4 regions of the Streptomyces sp. NPDC057302 genome follow, and region 2 is predicted to be linked to each of the others. Evidence: riboswitches for the same ligand, from Rfam matches in the RefSeq annotation. Region 2 holds a riboswitch; each other region holds the start of a gene.
What was found. Region 2 has a riboswitch for cobalamin ahead of ACFUPX_RS08670 (ABC transporter substrate-binding protein). Riboswitches for the same ligand answer to the same signal wherever they lie in the genome.
Positions count from the first base shown of each region.

Region 1 (4,452 bases), on a different contig from region 2:
GTGCTCGGCGAGTTCGCGGGCCACCTGCATGTGCGAGCGGGCGGCTTCCAGGCTGATGACGTCGGCGTCGAGGTCGTCGATGGCCTGGACGATGTCGCCGAACTCGGCGTAGCACATGTGGGTGTGGATCTGCGTGTCCGGCCGGACGCCGCTGGTGGTGAGGCGGAAGGACTCCGTGGCCCACTCCAGGTACTCGGGGTGGTCGGCGGCGCGCAGCGGCAGGGTCTCGCGCAGCGCGGGCTCGTCGACCTGGATGACCGAAGTGCCAGCCGTCTCCAGGTCGTTGACCTCGTCGCGCAGGGCGAGGGCGACCTGGCGTGCCGTGTCGCCGAGCGGCTGGTCGTCGCGGACGAAGGACCAGGCGAGCATGGTGACCGGACCGGTGAGCATGCCCTTGACGGGGCGGTCGGTGAGTGAGTTGGCGTACGAGGTCCAGCGCACCGTCATCGGCTCGGGCCGGGAGATGTCGCCGGCCAGGACCGGCGGGCGCACATAGCGGGTGCCGTACGACTGGACCCAGCCGTGCTGCGTGGCCAGGTAGCCGGTGAGCTGTTCGGCGAAGTACTGCACCATGTCGTTGCGTTCGGGCTCGCCGTGCACCAGGACGTCGATGCCGGCCTTCTCCTGGAAGGCGAGGACCTCGCGGATCTCGTTCTTGATGCGCTCCTCGTAGCCGGTCGTGTCGATGCGCCCGGCGCGCAAGTCGGCCCGCGCCGTGCGCAGTTCGGTGGTCTGTGGGAAGGATCCGATGGTTGTTGTGGGCAGCTGCGGCAGGCCGAGCCGGGTCCGCTGGGCCGCCGCACGCTCCGGGTAGGCGTGCGCGCGGCGGGCGTCGGCGTCGGTGACGGCGGCGACGCGGGAGCGCACGGCGGGGTCGTGGGTGAGGGCGGATCCCGTGCGGGACGCCAGATCGGCGCGGTTGGCGGAGAGTTCGGCCGTGATGGCGCCCGTGCCCTGGGCCAGGCCGCGGGCGAGCGTGGCGATCTCGGCGGTCTTCTGGTGGGCGAAGGCCAGCCAGCGGGCGATCTGCGGGTCGATGTCCCGTTCGGCGGTGGCGTCGAGCGGGACGTGCAGGAGGGAGCAGGACGCGGAGACGTCGACCCGGTCGGCGAGGCCGAGGAGCGTGCCCAGCGTGGACAGGGACTTCTCCAGGTCGTTGATCCAGATGTTGCGGCCGTTGACGACGCCCGCGACCAGACGCTTGCCGGGCAGTCCGCCGACGGCGGCGAGGTCCTGGAGCTGGCTCGCGGCGGCCTCGGTGAAGTCCAGCGCGAGGCCGTCGACCGGCGCCTTGGCGAGGACGGGGAGGGCCTCGCCGAGCCTGCCGAAGTAGGAGCCGACGAGGAGCTTGGGGCGGTCGGTGAGGGCTCCCAGGTCGCGGTAGGCGCGGGCGGCGGCGTTGAGCTCGGCCGGGGTGCGGTCCTGGACCAGGGCGGGCTCGTCGAGCTGCACCCACTCGGCGCCCGCGGCGCGCAGGTCGGCGAGGACCTCGGCGTACACGGGCAGCAGACGGTCAAGGAGGGTGAGCGGCTCGAAGTCGGCGGCCACGCCGGGCGCGGGCTTGGCGAGCAGCAGATAGGTGACCGGGCCGACGAGGACCGGGCGCGCCGCGAGGCCGAGCGCGATGGCCTCCTTCAACTCGCCCACCTGCTTGGCGGGGTCGGCGGTGAAGACGGTGTCGGGGCCGAGTTCCGGTACGAGGTAGTGGTAGTTCGTGTCGAACCACTTGGTCATTTCGAGCGGCGCCACGTCCTGGGTGCCGCGGGCCATCGCGAAATAGCCGTCGAGCGCGTCGGTGTCGACGGCCTCGCGGTGCCGCCGGGGGATGGCGCCGACCATGACGCTGGTGTCCAGGACGTGGTCGTAGTACGAGAAGTCACCGGTCGGCACCTCATGGATGCCTGCGGCGGCCAGGTGCTGCCAGGTGGACCGGCGCAGCTGCGCCGCGGTGTCCCGGAGGGCGTCGGCGCTGACGCGGCCCTTCCAGTACCCCTCGACGGCCTTCTTCAGTTCCCGGTTCGGGCCCTGGCGGGGGTAGCCGTACACGGTGGCGCGTGCTGCCGCGGCTGCGGACTTCGATGTCACGGAAATCTCCTTCGCGAGATGACTCCTTGAGATCCCGGGGACGGGACACGGACGCGAAGGGGTGACGAATCCGGCGGACCGAACACGCGCCGTCGGCGCGGTGCTGCGGTACTCCACCTGATCTGTACGCCGACCCGCCCACGAGGTCACCGGGATGTCCGCACGTGAGGGGTCACGTACGGGCAACGGGCAGGTCTTCGGACTCGCGGGCACACCTGCCGAAACAGGTTCCTACTGGCCGTCGCTTCCCGGATCCGCGCTCGGATCCAGTGCGTATGACGGCGGTCGTTCCCACTTACCGCTGCGGGGCAGTCCCGGATTCCCACCGGGTTCCCTCTTGCGACGCGTCTGCCTGGCGGACAGGGCGAACCAGCTGCACTGGTCAGGCTAAGGGGTGGTCGGCTTCTTGGGCAGTACTGATCACATTCCGGACCGTGAGGTGAGACACGGACCCCGGCCCGACCCCGGCCCGACCCCGGCCCGCACCCGGCCCGACCCCGGCCCGCACCCGGCCCGACCCCGGCCCGCACCCGGCCCGACCCCGGCCCGGGGCAACGCGTGCGGGGGCGCGGAACGGATCACCAGTCCGTTCCGCGCCCCCGCTCACAGCAGCCGCGGGCCCCTCAGCCCCGGCGGCGGACCCGGGCCCCTCAGCCCCGGTCGTAGGTGTGGAACCCGCGGCCGCTCTTGCGTCCCAGCAGCCCTGCCTCCACCATGCGCCGGAGCAGCGGCGGCGGCGCGTACAGGGGTTCCTTGAACTCTTCGTAGAGCGACGCGGAGATGGAGGCGACCGTGTCCAGGCCGATCAGGTCCGCCAGCTTCAGCGGCCCCATCGGGTGCGCGCAGCCCAGCTCCATGCCCGCGTCGACGTCGGCGGCCGTCGCGAAGCCCGACTCCGTCATCCGGATCGCGGAGAGGAGGTAGGGCACGAGCAGCGCGTTGACGACGAAGCCCGCCCTGTCCTTGGACCGGACGACCGTCTTGCCCAGGCCGTGCGTGGCGAACTCCTCGACGGCGGCGACGGTCCGCGCCGCCGTGTGCAGCGAGGAGACGATCTCGACCAGCGGAAGGACGGGAACGGGGTTGAAGAAGTGCAGCCCGACGACACGGTCGGCACGCCGGGTCGCCATGCCCAGACGCATGACCGGGAGGGAGGAGGTGTTGGTGGCCAGGATCGCGTCGGGGTCCTCGACGATCTTGTCGAGGGCGGCGAAGACCTCCGTCTTCGCCGCGCTGTCCTCGACGACCGCCTCGACGACGAGCTGGCGGTCGGCCAGGTCGTCGAGGCTGCCGGTGAAGACCATCCGGGCCAGTGCGTCCTCGGCGCCGATGCGGTCCAACTTGCCCCGCTGTACAGCACGTTCGAGCGAGACGGCGACCCGCTCGCGGGCGGCGCGGGCCGCGAGGGCGTCGGCTTCGCAGACGACGGTGTCCAGACCGGCGCGGGCACACACCTCGGCGATCCCGGCGCCCATCTGGCCGCCGCCCACCACACCGACCCGGCGAATGGCTGTGGTCATGACTGTCCCTCCGGGCGGTGCGCGAGGTGGCGGGCATAGGCATCCGTGGTGAAGAAAGCGGGCAACTCCCGTGCCAGGGCGTTGCGTTCGAAGAGCTCGCGGATCTCGTCGAGGGGCGCCCACGGATACTCCGCGCCCAGGGCGGCGAGCTCGTCCTCCACCAGGTCCAGGACGGTCCCGCGCTCGACGACCCGGTGGCGCAGCCACTGCCAGATCTGCACCCGGGCGATCTCGGCGGTGGCGGCGTCCTCCATGAGGCCGTACAGGGCGACGGCTCCCTGCCCGTGCAGCCAGGCGGCGAAGTAGCGCAGGGCGACGGCGATGTTGGTGCGAACGCCCTCCGGCGAGGGCGGGGCGCTGATGCGGCGCACGGAGAGCAGCTGCGCCGCGCTCACCTTTACGTCCTCGCGCGTGCGGTCGATCTGATGCGGGCGGCTGTCGAGCACACCGTCGAACACCGCGCGGCATACGGGGACGAGCGCGGGATGGGCCACCCAGGAGCCGTCGAAGCCGTCCTCGGCCTCGCGTTCCTTGTCGAGCCGCACCGTGGCGAGGGCCGCCTGGTGGGCGGCCGGGTCCTTGCCGGGCACATGGGCGGCCATCCCGCCGATGGCGTGGGCGCCCCGGCGGTGGCAGGTGCGTACGAGAAGTTCGGTGTAGGCGCGCATGAAGGGGGCGGTCATGGTGACCTTTGCCCGGTCGGGCAGCAGGAAGTCGGTGCGGTGGCCGAAGGTCTTGATGAGGCTGAACAGGTAGTCCCAGCGACCCGCGTTGAGGCCGGAGCTGTGCTCGCGGAGCTCGTAGAGGATCTCCTCCATCTGGACGGCCGCCGTGATGGTCTCGATCA
Region 1 covers NZ_JBHUZJ010000021.1:81,926-86,377, forward strand. The annotation lists gene metE (5-methyltetrahydropteroyltriglutamate--homocysteine S-methyltransferase) at 1-2,085, opposite strand, end outside; cobalamin riboswitch at 2,256-2,474, opposite strand; gene ACFUPX_RS17715 (3-hydroxybutyryl-CoA dehydrogenase) at 2,736-3,605, opposite strand; gene aceB (malate synthase A) at 3,602-4,452, opposite strand, start outside.
Region 1: another riboswitch for cobalamin. It lies ahead of metE (5-methyltetrahydropteroyltriglutamate--homocysteine S-methyltransferase); the one in region 2 lies ahead of ACFUPX_RS08670 (ABC transporter substrate-binding protein).

Region 2 (4,452 bases):
GGGCGATCCAGGGGCGGCGGGGAGTTGTCGCGGCCGTGAGGGAGGACGTCGTAGGGGGCGGGGTCACGCGGTCACCTCTCGGCGGGGTGCGAGGCGGTGGGCGACCAGGTCGGCGATCAGGTTCACCAGGACAGCCGTCCCGGCGAACAGCAGCGCGTACGTCTGCACTTGCGGCAGGTCACGGTTCTGGACCGCCTCGACGAAGCCGTTGCCAAGGCCCCTGAATCCGAAGACCGCTTCCACCAGTACGGCGCCGCCGAGCAGCCCCTCCACGCAGCGGGCGTACTGCTGGGCCGCGGGGCCGAGCGCCCCCGGCAGCACGTGACGCAGCACCACCGTGCGCTCGCGCATGCCCAGGAGGCGCAGATGCCCGGCGACGGCGCCGTGCCGCTCGGCCGCCACACCCGCGCGGATCTGCCGCGCCAGATCGCACAGGTGCCGGGCCGTGAGCACGGTGACGGGGAGCACCAGGACGGCCGGCTGGGCGAGGAGTGCGGTGGTGTCCATGCCGACGGCGGTGGCGGGCAGCAGACCGGCCGTCAGCGACACCGAGGCGACCAGCAGCAGTCCCAGTACGAACTCCGGCACGGCGTGCAGCACGACCGCGGCCGTGTTCAGGGCGCGATCGACGCGGCTTCCCTCCCGCAGGCCCGACACGGTGCCCACCACAGGTGCGAGCACAGTGACGAGCACCAGCGCCGGTACACCCAGCAACAGGGTCACCCCCAAGCGTCGGCCGATGTCGTCGCCGACGGACACTCCGGTGGTCAGGGAGTGGCCCAGATCTCCGGTGAACAGGTGCCCCAGCCACTGCCAGAACCGGGTCCAGGCCGACTCGTCGAGACCCAACTGTGCACGCAGTGCGGCGACTTGCTCGGGCGTGCCCAGTTCACCGCGCAGCACATCGGCCGTGTCGCCGGGCAGCAGCGAGCCGACGGCGAACACGGCCACCAGCACCACCAGGCACTGCAGGAGAGCGAACAGCAAGCGTCGAAGAACGTAGCCGCGCACGTCGTCAGCTGATGCGGACCCGGTCGAAGCGGGCCCAGTCGTGTGAGTTCGGGGGCGCGGCGCGCAGGCCGCTGACCGACCGTGCGATGGCGTCGTTGGCGTCGGAGAACGCCCACACGAGTAGCCCCGACTCCTCACGGGCGATCTTCTGGGCACGGGAGAGGAGACCGAGGCGCTCCTGCTCGTCACGGCTGGTGCGGGCCCGGTCCAGCAGCGCGTCGAACTTCTTCGACGCGTACTGCGTCTGGTTACGGGCGGCCCCGCCGCGCACACGCTGCTGCAGGAAATCGGAGACCGGCAGGGTGGACGTGGTGTTGAACGCGGCGACGCCCTTGGTCCTGATCTCACTGAAGTAGGTGCTGGACGCGCGGGTGTTAGCCCTCAGCTTCAGCCCGACCTCGGCCAGCTGGCGTGCCATCAGATCAGCTGCGGGCTCCCACGCGGCATCCACGGAGCTGGTCTCCACGGTGATGTGCAGGCCGTCCGCTCCGGCGTCCTTCACCAGTCTCCGTGCCTCGTCGACGTCCCGCTCCCGGGGCTCCAGGTCCTCGGGGTAGCCGCGCAGGCCGAGGCCGAACAGGTCGTTGCCCACCTCGCCGTGCCCGGCGAGCGCGATCCGCACCAGCGCTTCACGGTCGAGCCCCAGCTGCACGGCACGGATCAGGCGGGAGTCGTCGAACGGCGCGCGTCCCGTGCGCAGAAGCAGCTGCTGCGTGGTCGCCCGCTCCGCGGTGAGCAGCCGCGTCGAGCCGTCCTTCTTCAGCCGTTCCACGGAGGAGCCGGACATGTCGGCACCGTAGTGCACCTGCCCGGACAGCAGGGCGTTGAGCCGAGCCGACTCCTCGTTGGCGGGGACGATCTCCAGCTCGGCGATGTGCGGGGCTCCGTCCCAGTGGTCCTTCCAGCTCCGGTAGCGGGCCGTGCCGCCGGGGGTGAACGACACATAGGTGAAGGGACCGGAGCCGACCGGCTTACGGAAGTCGGTCGTCCCGGCCGGGATGATCTCGGTGCCGGGGCCAGCGAAGACGGTGGGGAACTCGAAGTTCGGCGCTTTCAGCACGAAGACGACGGACCGCGTTCCGTCTGCCTTGCTGGCGGTGAAGTCGATCGCTGAGAGCAGTACCTGCGAGGGCGATCCGGTCTCGGGGTCGGCGGCGCGGCGGTAGCTGTACAGGACGTCCTTCGCGGTGACCGGCTTCCCGTCGTGGAACGTCGCCCTGCGCAGGCGTATGCGCCAACGGGTCCCCGAGGTGTCGCTCTCCCATGACTCCGCGAGCCTCTCGCGCAGCGACATGTCGTCCGCGTACGTACCGAGTGTGTCGTAGAGGGCCTTGGCGCGGGCCTGGTCGACGAAGTTCGGTGCGACGTGCGGGTCCAGGGTCTCCTGCGAGCCGCCGGACGTGAACGCGGCGCGGAACCGGTCGCTGCCTCCCCCGTCCTTGGTGTCACCGCCGCAGCCGGCGAGCAGGCCGCTCCCGGCGAGCGCCAGGGCGCCTGAGGCGGCCAGCACACCTCGCCTGCCTGGCTGCGATCCGCGCACCGGCTCCGTCCGGGCATGCGTCGTCACATCGATCCTCTCCGGGGTGTCCTCGCCCCTACGTTGGACCGGCGACGGGTCAGTCTTCTGGCTCCCGGATCGTCGCTCGCCTCCGCCTTCCCGGCCGCGTACCGCGGTCAGTGGCGTGCGGGAGGATCGCTTCCCGGTCACAGTGGCGGGACCGCGCCGGATTCGCACCGGCTTCCTGGTCCCCGTCGCCTCGTGCGCTCATTGTGGCGCACGCCGCCAGGAGCACCTCACCCCGGCCCCTCCCGGCCATCGGCCCGGGTGACCTGAAGGACGACAGAGCCGTCACGCATCCGCCGACTTCCCCTCCAGCGCTCGGGTGCCCGCGGCACAGCTGTCCCTCAGGTCCTGGAATTCCGCGGCCGACAGCTGCTTGCGGGCGGAGCCGCGGCGGCTGTTGTCTAGCTGAGCACACGCGCTGTCCAGCCACCGCGGGGACGGTTCGACCCCGACGAACGCGGCGAGACGGGCGAGTTCCTCTTGAGGTGTGTCGAGCAGGTCCTCGTAGGCGAGCGTCATGCGCCGACCCTCGGGCAGGCTGCCGATGAACTGCGTGCCCTGGACGACCAGTTCGGACCAGAGTCGGCCGAACCGTCGCAGGGAAAATTCGCGGTCCCGTACGAGTGCGGCGTCGAAGGTGTCTTCGAGCAGGGGCGCCAGGTCCGGGGGAAGGGAACGTACCTGCTCCTCCGTCAGGTCGCCGAAGTTGTCGACACCTGTCCGTTCCCTGATCTCACGCAGCAAAGTGATGGTGCGATACCCGGGGTGGCGGCTCATGGACAGCGCACAGTCCGGGCCGTCCCGGAAGAGGTGCACGAACTTCGCGTACGGGAAGGCGGAGAGAAGCCCCGCCGCCCAGCCCGTCGAATAACCGGAGCGCTCCACCACCGCGGTGCGGCCGAACCGTGTGGCCAGCAGCTCGAAGAGCGCCTCGTGATGTGCGGCAGCGGCACGCTCCGGCCAGCCGACGACCGCCGCACCGATCTCGTCGAGCAGGCCGTCCGGGTCATCGGTGAGGTGCGGCAGCACCATGAGGGAGAGAGCGGGGATGCCGTCGGTCTCCGCCCGATACCGCCCCGGACTGCGGGTGTAGAGGAACTCCGGCATCAGCACCCCACTGCGGATCATGTTCGCGAAGTACGAGGTGGGCCGGAACAGGGTCTCCCAGAACTCGGCACCCGATACGCGGCCTTCGGGGAAGGCCACGTCACCGACCGAAGCCATGTACTCGTTGAGACTGAGCACGTCGGGATGGGAGTTGAGGATGCGGGACAGCGCGGTGGAACCACTGCGGCCCGTACCGATGACAAACGTCAAGCTGCGCAAGGTCGCTCTCCGGGGGCACAGGGCGGCTGTTCCAGGGCTTTCCCCACCTCAGCACATCGGCGCCCGGCGCAACAGGTGGCATGCGTCAGTAGGGCTATCCCTAGGCAAGACTCGGGGGGTGCCCGCAGCGATACCTGGCGATGACGCGCCTAGCGTGCGGTACATGCAGATCATCAGAGGTAGGCAAGCGGCCGTCGGCGTCGTCGCGATCCTGGCCATGGCAGCGGGAACGTCACCCGTCACGGCCTTGGATCCAGTCCAGGAATTATCGGGGCTCGGGCAGTACCACGCCCAGGACATCAATTGGCATGACTGCGCGCTGGGCCCCGACGACACCACCGGGCACAAGCTGGATGCCGCGGGCGCCCAGTGTGCCGACCTCACCGTGCCGCTCGACTACTCCGATCTCGACGGCCGAACCCTGACCATTGCCGTCTCCCGCCTGCGCGCCACCGATCCGGCACACCGCGTGGGCCCCCTCATGCTCAACAACGGCGGTCCGGGCGGGCCCAGTCTCGACATGCCGCTCACGGTCGGCGCGGCCATGGGGA
Region 2 covers NZ_JBHUZJ010000008.1:53,951-58,402, reverse strand. The annotation lists gene ACFUPX_RS08680 (ABC transporter permease) at 1-67, opposite strand, end outside; gene ACFUPX_RS08675 (ABC transporter permease) at 64-1,011, opposite strand; gene ACFUPX_RS08670 (ABC transporter substrate-binding protein) at 1,016-2,578, opposite strand; cobalamin riboswitch at 2,629-2,758, opposite strand; gene ACFUPX_RS08665 (sulfotransferase) at 2,861-3,892, opposite strand; gene ACFUPX_RS08660 (alpha/beta fold hydrolase) at 4,065-4,452, shown strand, end outside.

Region 3 (4,452 bases), on a different contig from region 2:
GGCAGGTACTTGAAGCCGCCGCCGGGCTTGAACTGCTGGGCGATGAGGAAGTCCACCGGCGTCTTGCCCGCCCGGGTCAGGAAGTCGCCGGTCTGCGGGTTGATGCCGCAGGCGTTGAGGCCCGATACCGCCCAGCCGTTGGAGTCGGTGTTGGCGCCGAACATGGCGTCGAAGGCGCCGGAGTTGTTGATGAGCTTCGACTTCAGGAAGCTCTTGGCCCTGGTGACGGCGGGGTCGGCGGCGGGGACGCCGGAGACGCACAGGGAGGCCATGGCCGCGCCGGTCATGTCGATGTCGCTGGCGGCGGCGAGCGCGGCGGGATCTCCCTCGGCCTTGCTGAAGTTCCAGCCGCCGTCGTCGTGCTGGTTGGCGCGGACCGTGGCGACCGACTTGTCGAGGAGCGCCTGCGGCACCCGCTGGGCTCCGGCCTGGGTCTTGGCCCCGCCCAGCGAGAGCAGCGCGAAGACCGTGCCGTTGAAGTTGGTGGGCGTGCCCCAGTAACCGGGCGCGGAGTTCTGCCAGTAGGCGTAGGTGTCGGCGATCAGGTTGCGGCTCGCCGACACCCGGGCCGGGTCGATGCCCGCCGAGTAGGCGTTGATGATGCCGCGCTCGTAGTCGGTGACCACCGGCGACGTGCCCGGCCAGCCCGCGGCCGCGAGGTGGTTGCGGTAGACGGTGCGGGCGTTCTTGGTGGCATCGCCGCCGGGTATGACGTCGACGGCCGCCGTTCCTGCCGCGGCGAAGGCTGAGAAGGCCCATTCATTGGAGAGTCCCGCGCCCGCGTAGGAGCCGTCGGCGCCTTGCAGGGATCTGAGGTAGGACACGCCGTTCGTCTTGGATGTGGCTATCTGGGCGGGCGAGGCCGTCGCGGCGGCGGGCAGCGCCGTCAGGGCGAGGGCGGTGAGTGCGGCGGGCAGGGCCAGCAGCGTGCGGCGGGCCGCGTGGGTGGAGGTCATGGCGGGGTGCTCCCGGGAAGAGGGGGCGTCGGCCGCACGTCCCTCCGCCGGTCGGCGCCGAGTACGGGAGTGTACGAAGGGCCAGGCCAGGTGGCACGTGGCCGTCGCCCGAGCGCGTGGTGCGACGTCCTTGCTTGCAGGGCCGGTCGGGCATTCGGGCTTGTTCCGGCCCTCCGGCCGGTCCACACCGCTGCGCGTCAGCTCTGGAGTCGCACCAGATTCCCCCGCTCGGCAGCACGGGACGTTACTCGAACATCACAAGTCCCGCACACCCTTGTCACCTCATTCGTAACTGTGCTCTAATTCGCCCGAATCTAAGCTCAGCCACCAGGGGAAGCCGGTCGAATTCCGGCGCTGACCCGCAACCGTAGGTTCGCCGCGCATCTCAACTGCACGGCGGACGAGCCGGATTACCTGGTCTGGGGACAAGCACTGACGCCGTCGCGGACTACGGCGTGGTACGGACGGTTCCTCTGTGCGGGCTACGGCCCCGGACCGCCGGTCACGCACACCTCTGCCACGGTGAACGTCCAGGGGGCAGTGGTGGGGACCAGCAACAGACCGGGCCGGGGAATACGCGCGAGATGCGTCTCGCTGCTGTGCGCGGCCGCCTTGTCGGTGGGTGGTGGGGCGTTGACGCTGCACCACGCCACTCCCGCGGCCGCCGATCCGATGGCCAACTGCACCCCGTCCAAGGGGGCGGTCGTCGCGGTGGACTTCTCCGACTGGGGTGGTGGCCTCGTCCGCGGCTGCGACGCGAGTCCCACCACCGGCTACGACCTCCTGCACGAAGCCGGCTTCAGTACGGTCGGCACCGAGCACGACGGGCCCGCCTTCATCTGCCGCCTCGGACATGCCGAGTTCGACTCCGGCGGCCAGTACCCGACCAAGGGCGAGGAGGCGTGCAAGCTCACCCCGCCCGCGTCCGCGTACTGGTCGTACTGGATCGCACCACCGGGGCAGGACTACTGGACGTACAGCCCGCTCGGTGCCATGAGCCAGAAGCCCAAGAACGGCGCGGTCGAGGCGTGGGTGTTCGGGCCGACCGACCCGGACGGCGCCGGCGGCGGGCCCTCTTTCACGCCCGCCCAGGTCCGCGCGGGCGGCCAGAGCGATCCCGGTGACACCCCGCCCGACGTCGATCCCGGCGAGGTCGACCTGCCCGCGGCGCAGAAGTGGCTGAAGGGCAGGCTCACCGACGGCGACCACCTGCAGGACGAGGGCGCAGAGGGCCCCAATCTCTACCAGACGGCCCAGACCGCGCTCGCCCTCGCCGCCGCCGGTGGCGGCAGCGGGACGCTCGACAAGATGAAGTCCTATCTCGCCGCGCACAGCGACGAGTTCGCCTACCCGCAGGGCAGCGGCAAAGCGCCGAGCCCCTCGGGGGCCGCGCTGCTCGCTCTGCTCGCCGTGAGCACCGAGGGCGATCCGCGCTCCTTCGGCGGCCATGACCTGGCGGGCGATCTCGCCAAGAGCGCGTGCACCGAAGGCGGCACGTCGGGATGCGTCGCCAAGGGCGACTTCCCGGACGTGGGGGACGTGGAGACGCAGGCACTCGCCGTGCTCGCGCTCCAGCGCGCCGGGGTTCGTCCGCCCGCTGCCGCCGTCGCGCGGGTGGCCACCCATCAGTGCAAGGACGGCGGTTTCAGCCCCACGCTGATCCGCGACGGCGACTCCTGCAACTACAGCGACCCCGCCACCACGCCGTACGCGACGATCGCTCTCCAGCAGGCCGGCGGGCACTCCGAGGCCGTGACCAAGGCCCGCAAGAACCTGCGCGCCGCCCAGCTGCCCAGCGGGGCCTTCGGCGCCTACGCGGGTGTGGCCACCGGTGACGTCAACACCACCGGCAAGTCCGCCCAGGCGCTGCGTCTCCTCGGTGACACGAAGCGCGCGGACGCCGCGGTCTCCTGGCTGTCGCGGCAGCAGACCAAGGCGGGCGGGTTCGGCTCCGACGAAGGCGCGACCGAGCCGGAGATCTACCCGACGTGGAGCGCCGCCTTCGCCGGTGCCCGCACCAGCCTCGCCGCCCTCACCACCAAGCGGCCGGACCCGCCGCAGCCGCCGACCACCGATCCGTCGGACCCGGCCGACCCCTCCGACCCTCCGGGCACGGGCGGCCCGAACCCGCCCTGGGCCAAGGGTGAGGGCCCGGACCTGAAGAAGGGCACGGCCTACCTCACCGCCGGCTCCCGCCTCAAGCAGGGCCACTACTACGAGAACATCGCCGGGACGGGCTTCGCCGACTACGGCCTGACCATCGACGGCGCCTACGCCCTGGCGGCCACCGGCCACGGCAACAACGTGCTGCGCGGCATCGTCGACTTCCTCGACGACAAGGGCAAGGACGCTTCGTCGCCGGGCCGTACCGTCAACGACTGGACAGGTGTGGGTACTTCGCACGCCTCGGGCGGCTCGCTCGGCAAGGTGGCGGTGCTCGCGCAGGCTGTCGGCCGCGACCCGCGCGACTTCGCGGGTCAGGACCTGATCGCGGCGCTCGACAAGGCGGTCTGCAAGGCCCCGAGTCAGGCCCCGGACCGCAGCTGCCCCGCCAAGGGCGCCTACACGTACGCCCCTTCCGTGTTCTCGCAGTCCCTCGGCGTCATCGCCCAGCTGCGCGCCGGGGAGAACACGGCGGCCGCTGCCCCGGCCGCCTACCTGGCGAGCCTGCAGAAGTCGTCGGGCGCCTGGCCGAGCCTCATCCCCTCGACCGGCGACTCCGAAGTGGACTCCACCGCGATGGCCGCCATGGCCCTGGACCTGGTGAAGGACGCCGGCTCCGGAAAGGCCGTCGACAAAGCCCTGGCCTGGATCGCCTCCAAGCAGCTGACGGACGGCGGCTTCCCCGGCGCGTCGGGCAACTCGGTCAACTCCGCCGCCCTCGCGGTTCAAGGGCTGTCTCTGGACGCGGCGACGTACGGCGCCGAGATCAAGAAGGCCCGCAAGTTCCTGGCGAGCCAGCAGAACACGGACGGCGGCTTCAACGTGGCGGCGGACGGGCAGCGCGGCTCCGATGTCCGGGCGTCGACGCAGGGCCTGGGCGGAGCGGTGGGCACCTCGTTCGGCACGCTGGTTCGGGACCTGGACGGCACAACGCCTCAGTCACCCGGGCCTTCCACCGGCGGACCGTCCGGCAACGCCACGCCCGACATCGTCACACCGGGCGGCGACGGCTCGGGCGGTCCGGCTGACGGGACCTCACCGGACGGCGGCGCTCTCGCCTCGACCGGCGCGCAGGTGGCGGGCCTTGCCCTGGTCGCCGTCATCCTGTGCCTCGCGGGCTGGCGCACGGTCGTCGTTGCCCGCCGCCGCGCCGCCGCCACAGGAGGCCCTCAGTGATCGTCCGTATCCTGCGTACGTTCGCGAGCGCGGCCGGCGCCCTGACGCTGACCATGGCGGCACTGACCGCCACGGCCGGTCCCGCCTCCGCCGCGCCCAAGCCCATGGGGCAGTGCACCACCAGCAGGGGCGCCGTCCTCGCGGTCGACTTCAGCGA
Region 3 covers NZ_JBHUZJ010000021.1:59,072-63,523, reverse strand. The annotation lists gene ACFUPX_RS17635 (hypothetical protein) at 1-956, opposite strand, end outside; cobalamin riboswitch at 1,105-1,181, opposite strand; cobalamin riboswitch at 1,241-1,393, shown strand; gene ACFUPX_RS17630 (prenyltransferase/squalene oxidase repeat-containing protein) at 1,500-4,295, shown strand; gene ACFUPX_RS17625 (hypothetical protein) at 4,349-4,452, shown strand, end outside.
Region 3: another riboswitch for cobalamin. It lies ahead of ACFUPX_RS17630 (prenyltransferase/squalene oxidase repeat-containing protein); the one in region 2 lies ahead of ACFUPX_RS08670 (ABC transporter substrate-binding protein).

Region 4 (4,452 bases), on a different contig from region 2:
AGAAGCGGCACCCGGCGACCACGGGCACCTGCGGAAGCAGGGCGGAAAGGGCCCGCACGGCGGTGGACTTGGCGGTCCCCTTCTCCCCGCGGACGAGCACACCGCCGACAGCGGGCGAGACGGCGTTGAGCAGCAGGGCGAGCCGCAGATCGTCCTGCCCGACGAGAGCGGTGAACGGATAGGGGGTACTCACAAGGCCTCCATTACGTGGTTCAGGGCGGGGCGGGGGACAGCGGATCTCAGCCGTCCGCCTCCGCCGGTCATGAGGGCGCCCCGGGTGCGATGAAGGGGAGGCCGGAGGGGGCGCCGTTCTCGATCAGGCCGAGCAGCGCGTCGGTGTCCGCGTGTTCCTCGATCAGGTCGCCGAGGAGGTCGAGCTGCTCCTCGCGCAGCGCCCCGAAGCTGGTGTCGGGCGCGGGCACGAAACGGCGCCCGGCGGCGCGGGCCACCTCGGTCAGGAAGCGGCGTCGGAACGCGTCGCTCTCCAGCGAGCCGTGCCAGTGCGTGCCCCACACCTCGCCGACGCGGCAGCCGTCCAGGAAGGGCTCTCCGCCCAGGACTTCGGCGACGCCGTGATGGATCTCGTACCCCTCGACGGGCTCACCGAGGGCCTCGCCGACCGGCCGTGCCAGGGTCTTCTCGCGCGCGAAGCGCACGCGCACGGGCAGCAGTCCGAGGCCGTCCACGGCCCCCGCCCGCGACTCGACGTCGTCCTCGATGTGTTCGCCGAGCACCTGGAAGCCACCGCAGATCCCGAGCACGGGACGCCCCTCGGCGGCGCGCCGCGCGATGGCGTCCGCGAGACCGCGCTGGCGCAGCCACTCCAGTGCCCGGACGGTGCCGCGTGTTCCCGGTACGACCACGAGGTCGGCGTCGAGGAGCTCGTCGGCCCGGTCCACGAACCGTACGACGACGCCCGGTTCGGCGGCCAGGGCGTCCACGTCCGTGAAGTTCGACATCAGGGGCACGGCGCAGACGGCGACCCGCAGCACGTCCTCACCGACCGGGGGAGCGACGACGGACTCCCGGACGGCGCCCCGCAGGGACACCCGCAGCCCGTCCTCCTCGTCGATGCCGAGGCCGTGCCGGAACGGCAGGACACCGAACGTGCGCCGCCCGGTGAGGTCGAGGAGCATGTCGAGCCCCGGTTCGAGCAACGAGACGTCGCCCCGGAACTTGTTGACGAGATACCCGGCGACCAGCTCCTGGTCCTGGGCGCTCAGCAACGCGGTCGTCCCGAAGAAGGAGGCGAAGACGCCCCCGCGGTCGATGTCTCCCACCACGACCACGGGGAAGCGGGCGGCCCGCGCGATCCCCATGTTCACGATGTCCGTGCGCCGCAGATTGATCTCGGCGGGACTGCCCGCGCCTTCGCAGATCACGGCGTCATAGCTGCCCCGAAGTTCTTCGAGGCATCCCACGACGGTCGAGAGCAGCGCTTCCTGCCGCCCTCCGTGGTAGCCGCGCGCCGTCATCTCGCCCACGGGCTTGCCCATGAGGACGACCTGGCTGCTGCGGTCGCTGCCCGGCTTGAGCAGTACGGGGTTCATCAGCGCGCTCGGCTCGACCCGGGCGGCCTGCGCCTGCATGGCCTGGGCCCGCCCGATCTCGGCGCCTTCGCGCGTGACGAAGGAGTTGAGGGACATGTTCTGCGCCTTGAAGGGCGCGACGGAGACGCCCTTGCGGGCCAGCCACCGGCAGATCCCCGCGGTGACGACGCTCTTGCCCGCGTCGGAGGTGGTCCCGGCAACGAGCAGTCCGCCACTCATGAGGCGCCGCCTTTCCGCATAGTGCTGACCACTGCCGCGACCCCCAGGGCCAGCAGCCCGACCCGTCGCGACAACCGCACGGCCCGCTCGATGTCCGCCACTTCGACGGCCCGCCCGCCCGTGTTCAGGACGGGGCGCTCCTCCACCCGGCCTCCGTACGAGAGCGTCCCCCCGAGCCGCACCCCCAACGCCCCGGCGAAGGCGGCCTCTACCGGCCCCGCATTGGGGCTCGGATGCCTGGCGGCATCGTCCCGCCAGGCCCGCAGCGCTCCCTTGGGAGCATCCCCGGCGACGGCCGCGAGTACCGCGGTGAGCCGGGCGCCCGGCCACCCCAGGACATCGTCGAGCCGCGCGGAAGCCCACCCGTAGCGCCGGTACTTCACGGACTTGTGCCCGACCATGGCGTCGAGCGTGTTCACGGCCCGGAAGGCGACGAGGCCGGGGACCCCGCCCAGAGCCCCCCACACCAAGGCGCCGACCACCGCGTCGGACGTGTTCTCGGCGACGGACTCGACCACGGCCCGCGCGATGCCGTCGGCGTCCAGGGCCTGCGGATCGCGCCCGCACAGATGCGGCAGCCGCTCCCGCGCCACCTCGTCGTCCCCGGCGGCGAGCGCACCGCCGATGGCCCGCGCCTCACGTCCAAGGGAGGTCCCGCCGACCACGGCCCAGGTCGTGGCGGCGGTCAGCGCGACGGATGCGGCACGTGCGTCCCGTACGAGGGAAGAGGCGAGAACGGCGGCGCAGGCCGCGCCCCCGGCGCACACCACGGTGTGCAGGGCGCCCCACCCGCGGTGGTCACGCCACAGCACCCGCTCGACAGCGCCCGCGGCCCGCCCGAACGCGGCGACCGGATGCCCGCGGCGAGGATCGCCGAGGAACAGATCACCGAGGAGGCCGGCGGCAGCGCCGTACGCGAAGTCGCGATCGGCACGCACGGGTTCAGCCGGCCGGTACGTGAAGGGGAGCGAGCAGGGTCACAGGAACCGGCAACGGGCGGCCGCGCATGGCGATATGTCCTCACTCAGGGTGTCCGCGCCCTGGTTCGACGTGACCGGCGGGGAGAGTTCCTGGCTTCCGAGGAGTCGAACCCTCGATGACAGTGGCGGGACCGCGCCGGATTCACACCGGCTTCCTCTCCTGCCGCCGTAATGGCTCCGGCAGTCCACCACGCCCGCGAACGCCCGTCAACTTGCCGTTGACCTGGGACGGGAGAGTGTGCCGAGGCCCACATGAGGCCGGTTTTTCCCTAGGCCTGGAAATTGAACTTTCCTAGACTGGAACACGACAACCGGAGAGCGGTCCAAGAGTCATTTGGTCCGGGTCGTTACGTGGTGCGGTGGTTCTCGGCGGACCTGTCGGCCCGCCGACATCACGGCGCTATCGTGCGGACACCGGCTCTCTGGTAGGGGGAGGTCGGCGTGGGCAATGAGAAGTCGTCCGGACGGTTGTGGCGCAGGAGCAGCTTCAGCGGGTACGACGGGGACTGCGTCGAAGTCGCCTTCGTGCGGGAGGCGGTGATCGTCCGTGATTCGCAGAACCCCTCGGCGCCACATGTCGTCTTCTCCGTCGGGCGCTGGCAGGCGTTCCTGAGCGCTTTCGTCGGCGCGGGGGGAGAGGGAGGGGGAGCAGGATGACCGAGCGTCATCTCGCTGAAGCGCGGCACTTGGTGAACGGTGTGCGCGGGGGGAAGCGGAAACCAGCAGGGGTCGTCGCGGTCGTGGCGGGGTGTGTGCTGCTCGGCGCGGCGGCCACGCTGGTCGGCGCGGCGGCTTCCCAGCTGGTCGAGGGCACGGCCGCACGGCTGGCCGTCTGGTCCTCCGCGGCCATGGCGGCCGCGGTGTCCATGGGGCTCTGGTGGGGCTTGGCCGAGTTCAGGCAGGATCATCGGCCTCGGCCCTGGGCTCGGACTGCTGGGCGGGAACCACAGCACGGCGGTCGTCGCTGAGCGTGGGCGTCGCCCCTGTCTGCGAGATCAGTTTGGTGAGCTGGCGGCTGAGTGCGACGACGGGGGCCGAGAAGAGGGCGATCACCGATCCGACCGTCCAGAAGCCCGTCATGCCCACGACGGCCAGAACGACGAGCACTCCGGTGAGCGTCAGCGCCAGGACGAGTATGCAACCGGTGCAGTAGACGATCCTGGTCGTGAACATCCGGACGTTGTCGTCCGTGCGATGGCGGTCCAGCGTGTCCATCCGGTCCGTGCGGCCCTGGTCGGTCATCGCTTCGCGGACGAGTTGGTTGTAGGAGGGGCCGGACGCCGTCGGCTGCTCGGAAGCGGCGTCGGCGTCGGCATCGTCGGCCGTGCCGGTGGAGGCCCCACCGGCACCTTGCGCACCACCCGAACCGCCGTTACGCCACGGCGCCTGCCTGATGGCCGCCAGAACCCCCCGCCACCACTCTCGCAACGCGGCTGGCATCTTGAGGCCTCCTCGCTCCTCCCGGACTCCTTGGGTCCGGAAGATCAGCTGCTGTCAATGCCGTCCCTGACCCGATTGATCAGGTCGATGGCCTGCTCTCCTGCGTACGCGGTCTCGCGGAGAGCCTCGAAGCACTCCTGGTGCCGCACGATCAGCTCGTGGTCGTCACGGATCGACTGGTTCCCCTGGGCTTCCAGGTAGAGCAGGTCCTCGTCGTCGAAGAAGCCGAGCAGAATGAAGCTGCTCAGCGTGGAGTAGTGGGC
Region 4 covers NZ_JBHUZJ010000045.1:829-5,280, reverse strand. The annotation lists gene ACFUPX_RS27360 (putative cobaltochelatase) at 1-193, opposite strand, end outside; gene ACFUPX_RS27355 (cobyric acid synthase) at 261-1,769, opposite strand; gene ACFUPX_RS27350 (cobalamin biosynthesis protein) at 1,766-2,707, opposite strand; cobalamin riboswitch at 2,812-2,946, opposite strand; gene ACFUPX_RS27345 (DUF397 domain-containing protein) at 3,191-3,406, shown strand; gene ACFUPX_RS27340 (hypothetical protein) at 3,644-4,189, opposite strand; gene ACFUPX_RS27335 (helix-turn-helix domain-containing protein) at 4,234-4,452, opposite strand, start outside.
Region 4: another riboswitch for cobalamin. It lies ahead of ACFUPX_RS27350 (cobalamin biosynthesis protein); the one in region 2 lies ahead of ACFUPX_RS08670 (ABC transporter substrate-binding protein).